3 regions of the Carboxylicivirga longa genome follow, and region 1 is predicted to be linked to each of the others. Evidence: riboswitches for the same ligand, from Rfam matches in the RefSeq annotation. Region 1 holds a riboswitch; each other region holds the start of a gene.

Evidence for each region. A riboswitch is a leader RNA that binds a small molecule or an ion and turns the genes downstream of it on or off. The one in region 1 is predicted to bind cobalamin.
Region 2: it holds a riboswitch for cobalamin, as region 1 does, so the genes downstream of both, ACRD7A_RS04520 (TonB-dependent receptor plug domain-containing protein) here and ACRD7A_RS13870 (TonB-dependent receptor) in region 1, are expected to answer to the same signal.
Region 3: it holds a riboswitch for cobalamin, as region 1 does, so the genes downstream of both, ACRD7A_RS04945 (ABC transporter substrate-binding protein) here and ACRD7A_RS13870 (TonB-dependent receptor) in region 1, are expected to answer to the same signal.

Annotation. Positions count from the first base shown of each region.
Region 1 covers NZ_JBNGOZ010000016.1:39,533-42,817, reverse strand. The annotation lists gene ACRD7A_RS13875 (DUF5074 domain-containing protein) at 1-1,270, shown strand, start outside; cobalamin riboswitch at 1,690-1,902, shown strand; gene ACRD7A_RS13870 (TonB-dependent receptor) at 2,008-3,285, shown strand, end outside.
Region 2 covers NZ_JBNGOZ010000004.1:14,894-18,178, reverse strand. The annotation lists gene ACRD7A_RS04520 (TonB-dependent receptor plug domain-containing protein) at 1-1,337, opposite strand, end outside; cobalamin riboswitch at 1,435-1,665, opposite strand; gene ACRD7A_RS04515 (sulfite exporter TauE/SafE family protein) at 1,728-2,429, opposite strand; gene ACRD7A_RS04510 (FixH family protein) at 2,435-2,878, opposite strand; gene ccoG (cytochrome c oxidase accessory protein CcoG) at 2,891-3,285, opposite strand, start outside.
Region 3 covers NZ_JBNGOZ010000004.1:138,380-141,664, reverse strand. The annotation lists gene ACRD7A_RS04950 (iron chelate uptake ABC transporter family permease subunit) at 1-590, opposite strand, end outside; gene ACRD7A_RS04945 (ABC transporter substrate-binding protein) at 593-1,738, opposite strand; cobalamin riboswitch at 1,764-1,965, opposite strand; gene ACRD7A_RS04940 (TIM-barrel domain-containing protein) at 2,206-3,285, opposite strand, start outside.

The sequences.
Region 1 (3,285 bases):
CGATCCTGATGGACGAGCCTTTGTGGGTGTTACTCCGGAGAAGGGTTATATAGGCACAAGCAACGGTATTTACTTGTTCGATATTCCCACATTAGGGGTAGGTAATCAAATCGATGCAACAAACGGCGAAGTCGGCAATATGCTGCGTGCCGGCAACTATGTATTTGCGGTTAAAAAAGATGCAGTTTGCGTGATTAACGCCAATACAGATGCTTTAGAACAGACTATTTCAGGCGCATCTTACAGCGGTGTAGTACAGGCCTTTGATGGAATGGTATATATTGGGGCAGGCACAAAGTTGCTAAAAGTGAATCCTTATACCTTAACACAGGAAGAAATAATATTACCTGCCGGCATTGAGGTGCCTTCGTCATTTGGCTTTGCATGGAATGCCAACAGCTTCTGTGCCAGTGCTACCGAAAATGCCTTGTTCTGGGCTAAACCCGGAGGGTGGTCAGGAAGCAACACGATTTACAAATACATCATTGGAGATGAAACTTCATTAAGCGCACCGTTTATTAGCTTAGAAGAAGGGATGGAACTTTATGGAGCGGGACTCCGCGTTCATCAGTCAACAAACCAAATATATGTTACCGGTGTTAAAAGTGGCTGGGGGCAAAACAGCATGACCAATACTTTATATGTATTCGATGGCACCGACGGATCAGAGGTTTCACGCACCGAACTGGAGCCCTACTACTGGTTCCCTGCCATGCCCCTATTCCCCGATGCACATGCGCCGGTGTTTAACCTGACTGATATGGATATAAAAGCTGGCGATGCCCCCACTAAATTACTATTGACCAATCTGGTATCGGACACCGATAACAATGATGCATCTATTCTGGTGAGTGTTATTGGAAATAGTGATAATACGGTAGCTATTGCGACAGTAGAGGGCAATCAGTTAGTTTTAACGCCCGGCAGCAAAGCAGGCAGCACACAAATTACGCTAAAGGCCACTTCTAACGGCAAAACAGTAACGGAAAGCTTTACGGTAACTGTATCACCGGCCACAGCCATTGAAGAGTCGACATTACAGCAGGTCAAGATTTATCCAAACCCCTGCAATGGTATTTTCCGCATTGACGAGCAGCAAAATACAACCCTTGATGTGCAAGTGTATAACATCACCGGCCGCCTCGTGTATGCCAATACACAATACAGAAGCACGAACGCAATTGACCTGAGCCAACATGGACGTGGGCAATATATTGTAAAAATCATTAATGATCAGTCCGTAACCACACGTGCCATCATTGTGCGATAAAGCAGTTTAATGCATAAATAAGGATATTACTGCCATAAAATATCCGTTTGTTTTTCAACCCGGATCCTGGTTTCAGGAGTCCGGGTTTTTTATGGCCTGACACCCCCATCCCCGTCTAGCGGCGTTACCCATCCCTAAAATGGGGAAGAAGGTTTTACATATTCAAGGCTAAAGCTAGAACTTCCCAATAACAGTCTAACAAACAAACTCCATGCTTGCTTCACTCTTCCCTTTTTTGCCCAAGCAAAAGGGGAAGTGTCGTGCCGAAGGCGCGGGGATGGGGAGCACGTATTTTATATACTATACAGCTCTGTTCATATAAAACTTAAGATCAGATGATACATTACTCCGCGCCCCCAATCTTAATTTCAGCTTACTTTATTTTTCGAAAAAAAGCGCTGAGTATTCAAAATAAATAATACTTTTGCGCTCTGTTTGGTTTCATTAACGGAATATATCCGTTACGAATTAAAAGGGAATGCCGTGAGAATCGGCAACAGTTCCCGCTGCTGTAAGTTCCGACCCTTATGGGTCTGTGGCTTTTAATGAAACACCACTGTTAAGCTCATCTTAACGGGAAGGTATTAAAAGTCGGAATAAGTCAGAAGACCTGCCAACAAGTACATAATTTTTAAACTTTCGGGGATTAAAGTTTAGAGATAGAGCAGCTCTTCCAAGGGCTTGTTTTACTCTTCTTCGTGTCTTTTCCTGAAAGTAGTAATATTTAGGAAAGACAAATGACAAACAGAAAATCATTTTCCTTATTACTGCTTTACCTGTGCCTGCCTTTGTGTATTAATGCGCAAAGTAAGCTGGACAGCATGCAGCATATTCTGGAAGTAGAAATCGCAGCACCGCGTAACAGTACTAAAGCCATCATTCCGGCACAGCAGCTGCAGGGTAAGCAGCTGAAAGCCCTCAACAGCCTGTCGGTGGCCGATGCCATCCGCTATTTTGCCGGCGTGCAGATAAAGGATTACGGCGGCATTGGCGGATTGAAAACCGTGAATGTGCGCAGCCTGGGTACCAACCACATGGGGGTATTCTACGATGGCATTCAGCTGGGCAATGCACAAAACGGACAGATCGACCTCGGTAAGTTTTCAATGGATAACATCGAGAGCATTTCCCTTTACAACGGACAGAAGAGCGATATCTTTCAGCCGGCACGTGACTACGGCTCTTCAGGCTCCATCTATCTAAAATTCAGACGGCCGCAATTTTCAGCGGATGAGAAGGAACACGTGAAAGTCACCTTTCGCACAGGTTCGTTCCATCTGGCCAATCCCTCAGTGCTTTACGAGCGTAAGATAAACGATAAGGTAAACGCCTCCTTCAATACCGAGTATATCTACTCATCAGGTAAATACAAGTTTCGCTACAAAAGGGTATTGCCCGGCAGTAGCGAGGTTGCCTACGATACCACAGCCACGCGTGAAAACGGCGACATCCATGCCCTGCGTCTCGAAGGTGGTTTGTACGGCCGCATGGACGACGGCCATTGGGAGCTAAAGGCCTATTACTACGATTCGGAGCGGGGTATTCCCGGTGCCATTGTCAATAACCGCTGGATGAATGCCCAGCGTCAGTGGGACAGCAGCTTTTTTGTACAGGGCGGCTGGCGCAAAAGAATCAGCGAGCGCTACGACCTGATGCTAAAGTTGAAGTATGCCAATGATAAGATGCGCTACCTCAACCCCGACACCACCCTGATGTACATCGATAACACCTTCCGGCAGCAGGAAAGCTATATTTCGCTGGCGCAAAAATACGCGCTGACCAACTGGTGGGAGCTATCTCTCTCGGCTGATATGCAGTGGAATTGGCTGCAATCGAATCAGCAGGGCACCGCCTACCCCACCCGACGATCCACCCTTGTAGCCCTGGCTACGGCGCTCAACCTGGAGGCGTTTAAGGCACAAGCCAGCCTATTGGGTACTTTTATCAATGAGCATATTGGTGATGATGCACAGGGAACCGCTGCCGCACCCAACAAGGAAGAGCTTACGCCGGCC
Region 2 (3,285 bases), on a different contig from region 1:
CTTAGTGAAAACATGAGGGGTGGATTGGGTAGACTGTTCTCAATTATTTCATATTCTGCTATTTCTCCATTTTCATAAATTGGCTGTTTAACCTCATCAGATTCTGAGCTACACCAGTCTTTACCAACGGTCGCAATAAAGACACCAATCTCGGGCGAATACTTGATTGCGGCATTCAGCCGTCCTTCATGTTCCACAATATTGCTGGCATAATTAGCAGTGATGGCCTTTAAATAACTATAGCGACCATTTACATCAACACTCAAATTATCATTGACATACCAACGTGTACTTAGATCGGCAAACCAAGACTTGGCAGCTATTTCTGAGAAAATTTTGAAAGACTCACTATCGGCATTATCCTTATCGGTATAACGGATAAAATCGTAAATATATGCAGCCTTGCCCTCTAGTCGGAAATTACGTATTAACCTTTTCCAACCTACATATAGTTTAAGGGTTGAATCTTTTTGAGTTTGATGACTAATGGGAGCCCCAACACCCATCAATCCTGGTAACTCTTTTTCTTTGACCTGGTACCAGGCACCAAAATCAAATAGGTTTTTACCGGCTTGCCAATACAAGCTATGCAGCGTACCAAACACCTCACTCCTGTTATGCTGTGAAGTTTCTGTAGGTTGGCCATGATCGAAGTCATCAATGTAATTAAAGTTGTTCTTTGCATCCTGATAAAAGACTTGCCCCGCATAGGATAATGTACGATTGGATGCTTGTACCCGAAGATTTCCTTTGTAACTAGATAACCATTTAAAATCGCCCTTACTGGTGGTACTTGAATTCATCTCCCTAGCATAGGAATGGTCTAAATAACTTCCCAACTCGTTGGAAACCGATATTTTTAGGCCTTCTTGCCAACGTGGCTGATTCGAAAGCTCAATAACACCCCCCATGGTGCCACTCCCATAAAGTGAACCTGCTGCGCCATAGGTAAGCCTTACATCGTTAAAACCGCCAGCCGATATCGTTGATAAATCGCTGGCACCTGTCGTAAGCGAATTCAAGGGTAATCCATTCCAGGTTACCAATGTTTGGTTAGATGCTGCCCCGCGAATACTAGCTGTTGTTAAAGCACCAGCGCCACCATTGGATTGAATATTAATTAAGGAAGTTTTTTGCAAGAGCGCACCGATATCTTGCGCAGCATATCGCTGAATAGCAAGGATATCCACTTGCTCAACTTTGTCGGTTACGGCAAAATGTTTTAAACGCGAAGCTGTAATTTCCACCTCTTGTACTTTAACCGAATCGCGCACTTCGTCATCGGCCAGTAACGGCAACGACCAAACAAAAAACCATAGTAACAGTTGACACCTCATCTCACACATTCAGCTTGTTAACACTGCTCTGACAAAAGGAAAAGAAGCGGCAATACACCAAGGTAGTATCGTCCTGCATTTATTCCGAATGGCACGAACAATTGAATAATCTTTGGCAGGTCTTCTGACTTATTCCCTGCAATCGCCTTCCCATCATTTTTTTTGACAGTGGCCTTGTTGATTGCAGTTGATGGTTTACTATTACCCATCGGAAATCACAGCAGCGGAAACTGTTGCCGAATTCCTGTCTACTGACAGGTCACGGCATTCCCATTTTCATCATATAACACCGGTAGGTGCCTTATGAACCAAATCGCAACAAAGGTAAGTGATTTGTTAAAGCAGAAAGCAATATTAGGTAAAAAAAGATATCAAAAACCACATATTGGATTAGTGACAACACTCAACTTCCTGTGTTTTATCACTAAAAGCCGGGCTAATATTTGGAATACCCAGATTCATGCCACGCAGGATGAATAAGATGCCCAGCAGGATGATAAAAACGGGTATGGTACGCCGCAATCGGTGTAAAAAGCGACTTTTGATAATATTGGCAAAATACGCCACGGCAAACATCAGCGGCAGTGTACCCAGCCCAAAGGCCACCATAAATAATATACTATCGCTTATCGAAGCCGAGGTAAGGGCTCGTGATATGGCCACATAAACCAGTCCGCAGGGTAGAAATCCATTTAATACACCAATTACCAGCAGGTTGCTTAAGCGTTTGCGATTGAGGGAGGCGCCAATTTTGTTTTTAAGCTTGGTATAGATGGTTGACGACAGCTTATTTCCTGATTTGGGCATCTTAATCACCCCCGGCAATATCACCGACAGGATCATGATCACACCACAGGCGATAGATACCCACTGTTGAATACCGGAAAGCTTAAGTCCGGCCCCTAAAATGCCGAAGATAAGTCCCAAAAGGCCGTAGGTGAAAGCACGGCCAACATTATAAAGTAGCGCTCCTACAACCTTTCGCAGAGCCGTGTTGACAGGCAAAGGCAAGGCCAGGGCTAAAGGGCCACACATACCTACACAATGCAGGCTTCCCAAAAATCCGAAAATAAAACCTTCCAATATGTACATAATGCTTAATCGATATATAAGACTTGCCTGGTGAGATAAGGCTGCCCATTGGCCTGCCATTCTATAATTACTTCGTACTTACCCTTTTTAAAGGCTTCAAGCGGCAAAAGCATGCGATAAGCCTCGTTGAGCTTCACAGGCATTTCAATGTCCAGGCTCTTATCCGATGGACGGTATAAATGCACACTCCCTTTGATATCATCTGCATCGGCGATATTATCAGGAAAGGTGATCAGCACGCCACCCTTCTGCTCTACTGTCACCTTTTTCGCCAAGGCCTTGTAATTTTTTATCTTGCTTATCTGATCTTCATATTTCAACTCCTTCGGGTAGTAGTCGTCTGTTACCATATCAATGCGCTGGCGTGTCGTGATAAACATCAGGCTAAGTAACCCCAGCACTCCAGCCACAATAACGACTACAATTCCATGTCCCCAGTTAAATTTCATGGTCTGTTCTTTTTAATTACGCTTATTATTGATTCTATTGGGCCCCACAAAGGTGGTATGAATGGTTTCGATCAACTCATTACCATTGTATACCCCCAGTACCACCCCGGTACTGCTACCCTCCAGTTCTTCTTCATGCAATTTAATCAGGAAGGCTCCCTGTATTTTCTCCTGTTTCTTAACCTGCATATTGTTGCCTGCCAACTCTACACTACCCTTGGGTGAAATCAGTCGAATACTCAGGTCTCCTTCGTTATCAGTTTTATTCACAATCTTATAATTATAGATATTGGAATAATGCCCCTCATCGAGCTTCTGGTACAAGGAACCCTGCACGCGAAGTATAGTGGTTTCGTAGCTGGAACGCAGGGTAAAAAGCACAACCAGCACCCCTATAAGTGCCACTG
Region 3 (3,285 bases), on a different contig from region 1:
CTGCCCAGCCCCCAGATGACATAAGCATGTACGTCTTCCTTAGGACTGTAGAACTTCATCACACCGATGAGTGCCGAGGCGGCATATCCCACCATGATGCCCACGATGAGCAGGATGGTGTTATCGCGCAAGGCCTGTGCGAAAAATACGATGAGCATAAGAATAAAGAAAGCACCCACAAAGGCAGCCGTTACCACGGTAAGGTGACCGTAAATACCATAACCACTAATGCTAACCCCCAGCATATTACCGGCCAACAGCACAACAATGGCCACACCCAATCCGGCACCACTGCTGATACCCAGGATAGAGGGACCAGCCAGCGGGTTACGAAACAGGGTTTGCATCTGTAAACCGCCCACCGCCAGTCCGGCGCCGGCCAATACCGCGGTAATGGCCTGTGGCAGGCGTGATTTAAGTATAATAGAAGTATAGGCCGTACGTGTTGCTTCCCCACCCCCCAGCACACTCATCATTTCTTTGTAAGGGATGGACACTGAGCCCAATCCAATATTCATCAGAAACAAAAGTATGAGGAGTACGGCTAAGAGCACAAATCCCATGATCCACTTTATTCGATGCTCTTCCATATTTACTCTTCTGTCAAATGGTGAAAATAGCGGGGACGATAATTTTTCAACAAGCCGGGGTGAAGCGCATGCACCAGATCGCTTAATACGAAATGCGGCTGCAACAAACCTTCTTCGAAATAACCCGAATATGCAGCATTGGTAATGACGATCTGTTGTTTTTTATAGGCATCGAAATCAATGTATCGCTCATCCATCTTTTTTATCTCCTCATAAGTCACCTCATCGGGATAATTCATTATCATCACCCAATAATCGGTATGCTCGGCCCTGGTAATAATAGTTTCATAATCGAGGGTTAAGGATCCTGTTCCCACAGTATTACTGTAAATATAGTTGCTGCCTGCATCCTTGAAGAAGTTAGCCATGTAACTCTCTCCTGCCGGCGAATACCAGGCTCCCTGATAAAGGTGACCGGTAAATACTGAGGGCTTATTTTTTACCTTCTGTGCCAAGTCCTTAACGGACTGATACTCCTTTTCAATTGCATTAAAGAGCTGACGTGCAGTCTTTCCTTCCCCCAGCAATTCGCCCATCAGCACCAGCCATTCGGCACGTCCCAAAGGGGTGTGCTCCAGGTAATCAGCGTTGGTAATTATGGGAATTCCGGCACTTTTAACAGCGGCAAAATGATTGTCTTTAAAAGGCGACACCATCAAAAAATCCGGCTCCAGATCCACCATCACCTCCACATCGGGCGACATGGACATGCCCACATTACGGATGCTACCGTCCTTAATGGCGGATTGGATATATTCATCGGCAATGTATCGGGGCTCGGCTACCCCACAAATACTTTGTTTCTTATTGAGCTTATCAGCATAGTTCACCATGGTGGATGACAGCGCAATCCAGCGTGTTGCCGGGTAAGGCAGCACGTAAGTGTGGGTTTTGCTCAAGGATGGTTTAAGCTGTGCATCGGCTACGAGCGCCAGGGTCTCCTGCCGGGTTGTATCGCCCCAGGGATCGTTCATAACAATCTGTCGATATCCCTTGAAATAGTTAATGTGAAAGCCCTTGGCATATTTAGGATAGTAGGTACTATCGGCCTGGGCGGCTTGCGATGCTGTTTGCCCCTTGCGTGGCGCGTGTGTGCAGGCACTCATCAATGCGCCTACGAGTAATAATGTTGTCGTCAGTTTTATCATTTCTTTATCTCCCGAAAGATTTATGAATATTCGTGTCACCCAAACAGGTCTTCCGGCTCTCCTTCATCACCTTTCCTTCCCATCCACCATAGGCGGACAGTGGTTTCATTAAGCTGATGCTCCCTTATCGGGCATGGATTACGGCTGCGGGAACAGCTCAGGTATTTCACCTGATTCCCTTTTTAAGCAACCCTGCAAAAGTAGCGTTTTATATCGGATTGATAAACTAATGCGATGCTTTTGTAACGGCAGACACCTTTAACAACAACCTCCCTACTACGGGGCACATTATGGTGTGCAAACAGTAACAATGAAATAGATAAGAAAGTAAACCTGATGAAGCGTTCAAAGTTATAGGAATCGATTCTCTTTCGTAAGATGCTTATAAAGAACCGTTCCATAAACAAACGAGGATGCCTTCGCATTGAAAGGCACCCTCGTGAAATAGTAAAGTACACTGCCTCCGCTTAAAGGACTGCCGTGTTCAGTTTTTTATCGACCAACAAGCCGTTTTGCATTTCAAGATTGAATTTAAAGGCTTTTTTGGCTTTAAAGCGAATGATCAGAATGCTGCCCTCTCCCTCAAGAGTAGCCTGATCGCCCCGGTTTACAAAAGTGGGGTATAAAACACGATTGCCACCCGTATGCAAACGATTATAAGTCAGGTTCTCCATGGCCTTGGTATTTACAGGCTCCACATTAATGTATTCCAGCATCTTTCCGTCGTAAGGCAGGGCAAAGCTAAATGCATTAACGCCCTGCAGGCCATGACCGCTTACCGTCAACTCCACTGTTTCGCCTGCCTTATAGGAAGTTTTAGCAGCACGCAAGGTGAGTTTTCCGGTCAGCGCCTTGTGCTCAGCATTACTTACGCCTCCCTCAAGCTGGGTGCTTACATTGGAGATATCATAGGCATCGATCAGTCCGTTTTTATTAACATCACCCCGGCTAACATAGCCAAAGTCACTATCGCCCTTACGCAGACCGGTGTAGTTCATGTAGGAAGTCAAGTCGTTGGCATCGATCACTCCATCGTTATTGATATCACCGGGCAGGTAGCTTTCGCTGCCCGGCACCTTAAACACGTAGATCTGACGACCCGATCCGAAGTTACCCACGGCCTTGTCCACCTCCATCTTAATGTAACGGGTTACCGGCTGATCTTTCAACAAGAAGGTTTTCACTTCATTATCTCCTTTCCAGGTGAAGGTGCCGGCCTCTGTCCAATGCGTCTTGTCATCGCTGTAATAAAAACGGCCACTCTGAACCACACCATTACGACCGCTCAGGCGAGGCAGGTAAACAATTTTCTCCACCTGACTGATGGATTTAAGATCCATCACAATTTCAAAAGGAATAGAATTATCACCGTAAGCCGTGTGCATCATGGAGTTCTCATCGAAATCGAAGAGGCGATGCAATCCATGACCGCCCTGCATACGCGCTGTACTCCCGGCTTCAATGCCCTTAATGGCAAACTGCAAGGGATCGGCCTTGGTAGTAGCCGTAAAACTGGTCCATGCACTTTGTCCTTCCTTATTAAGCGC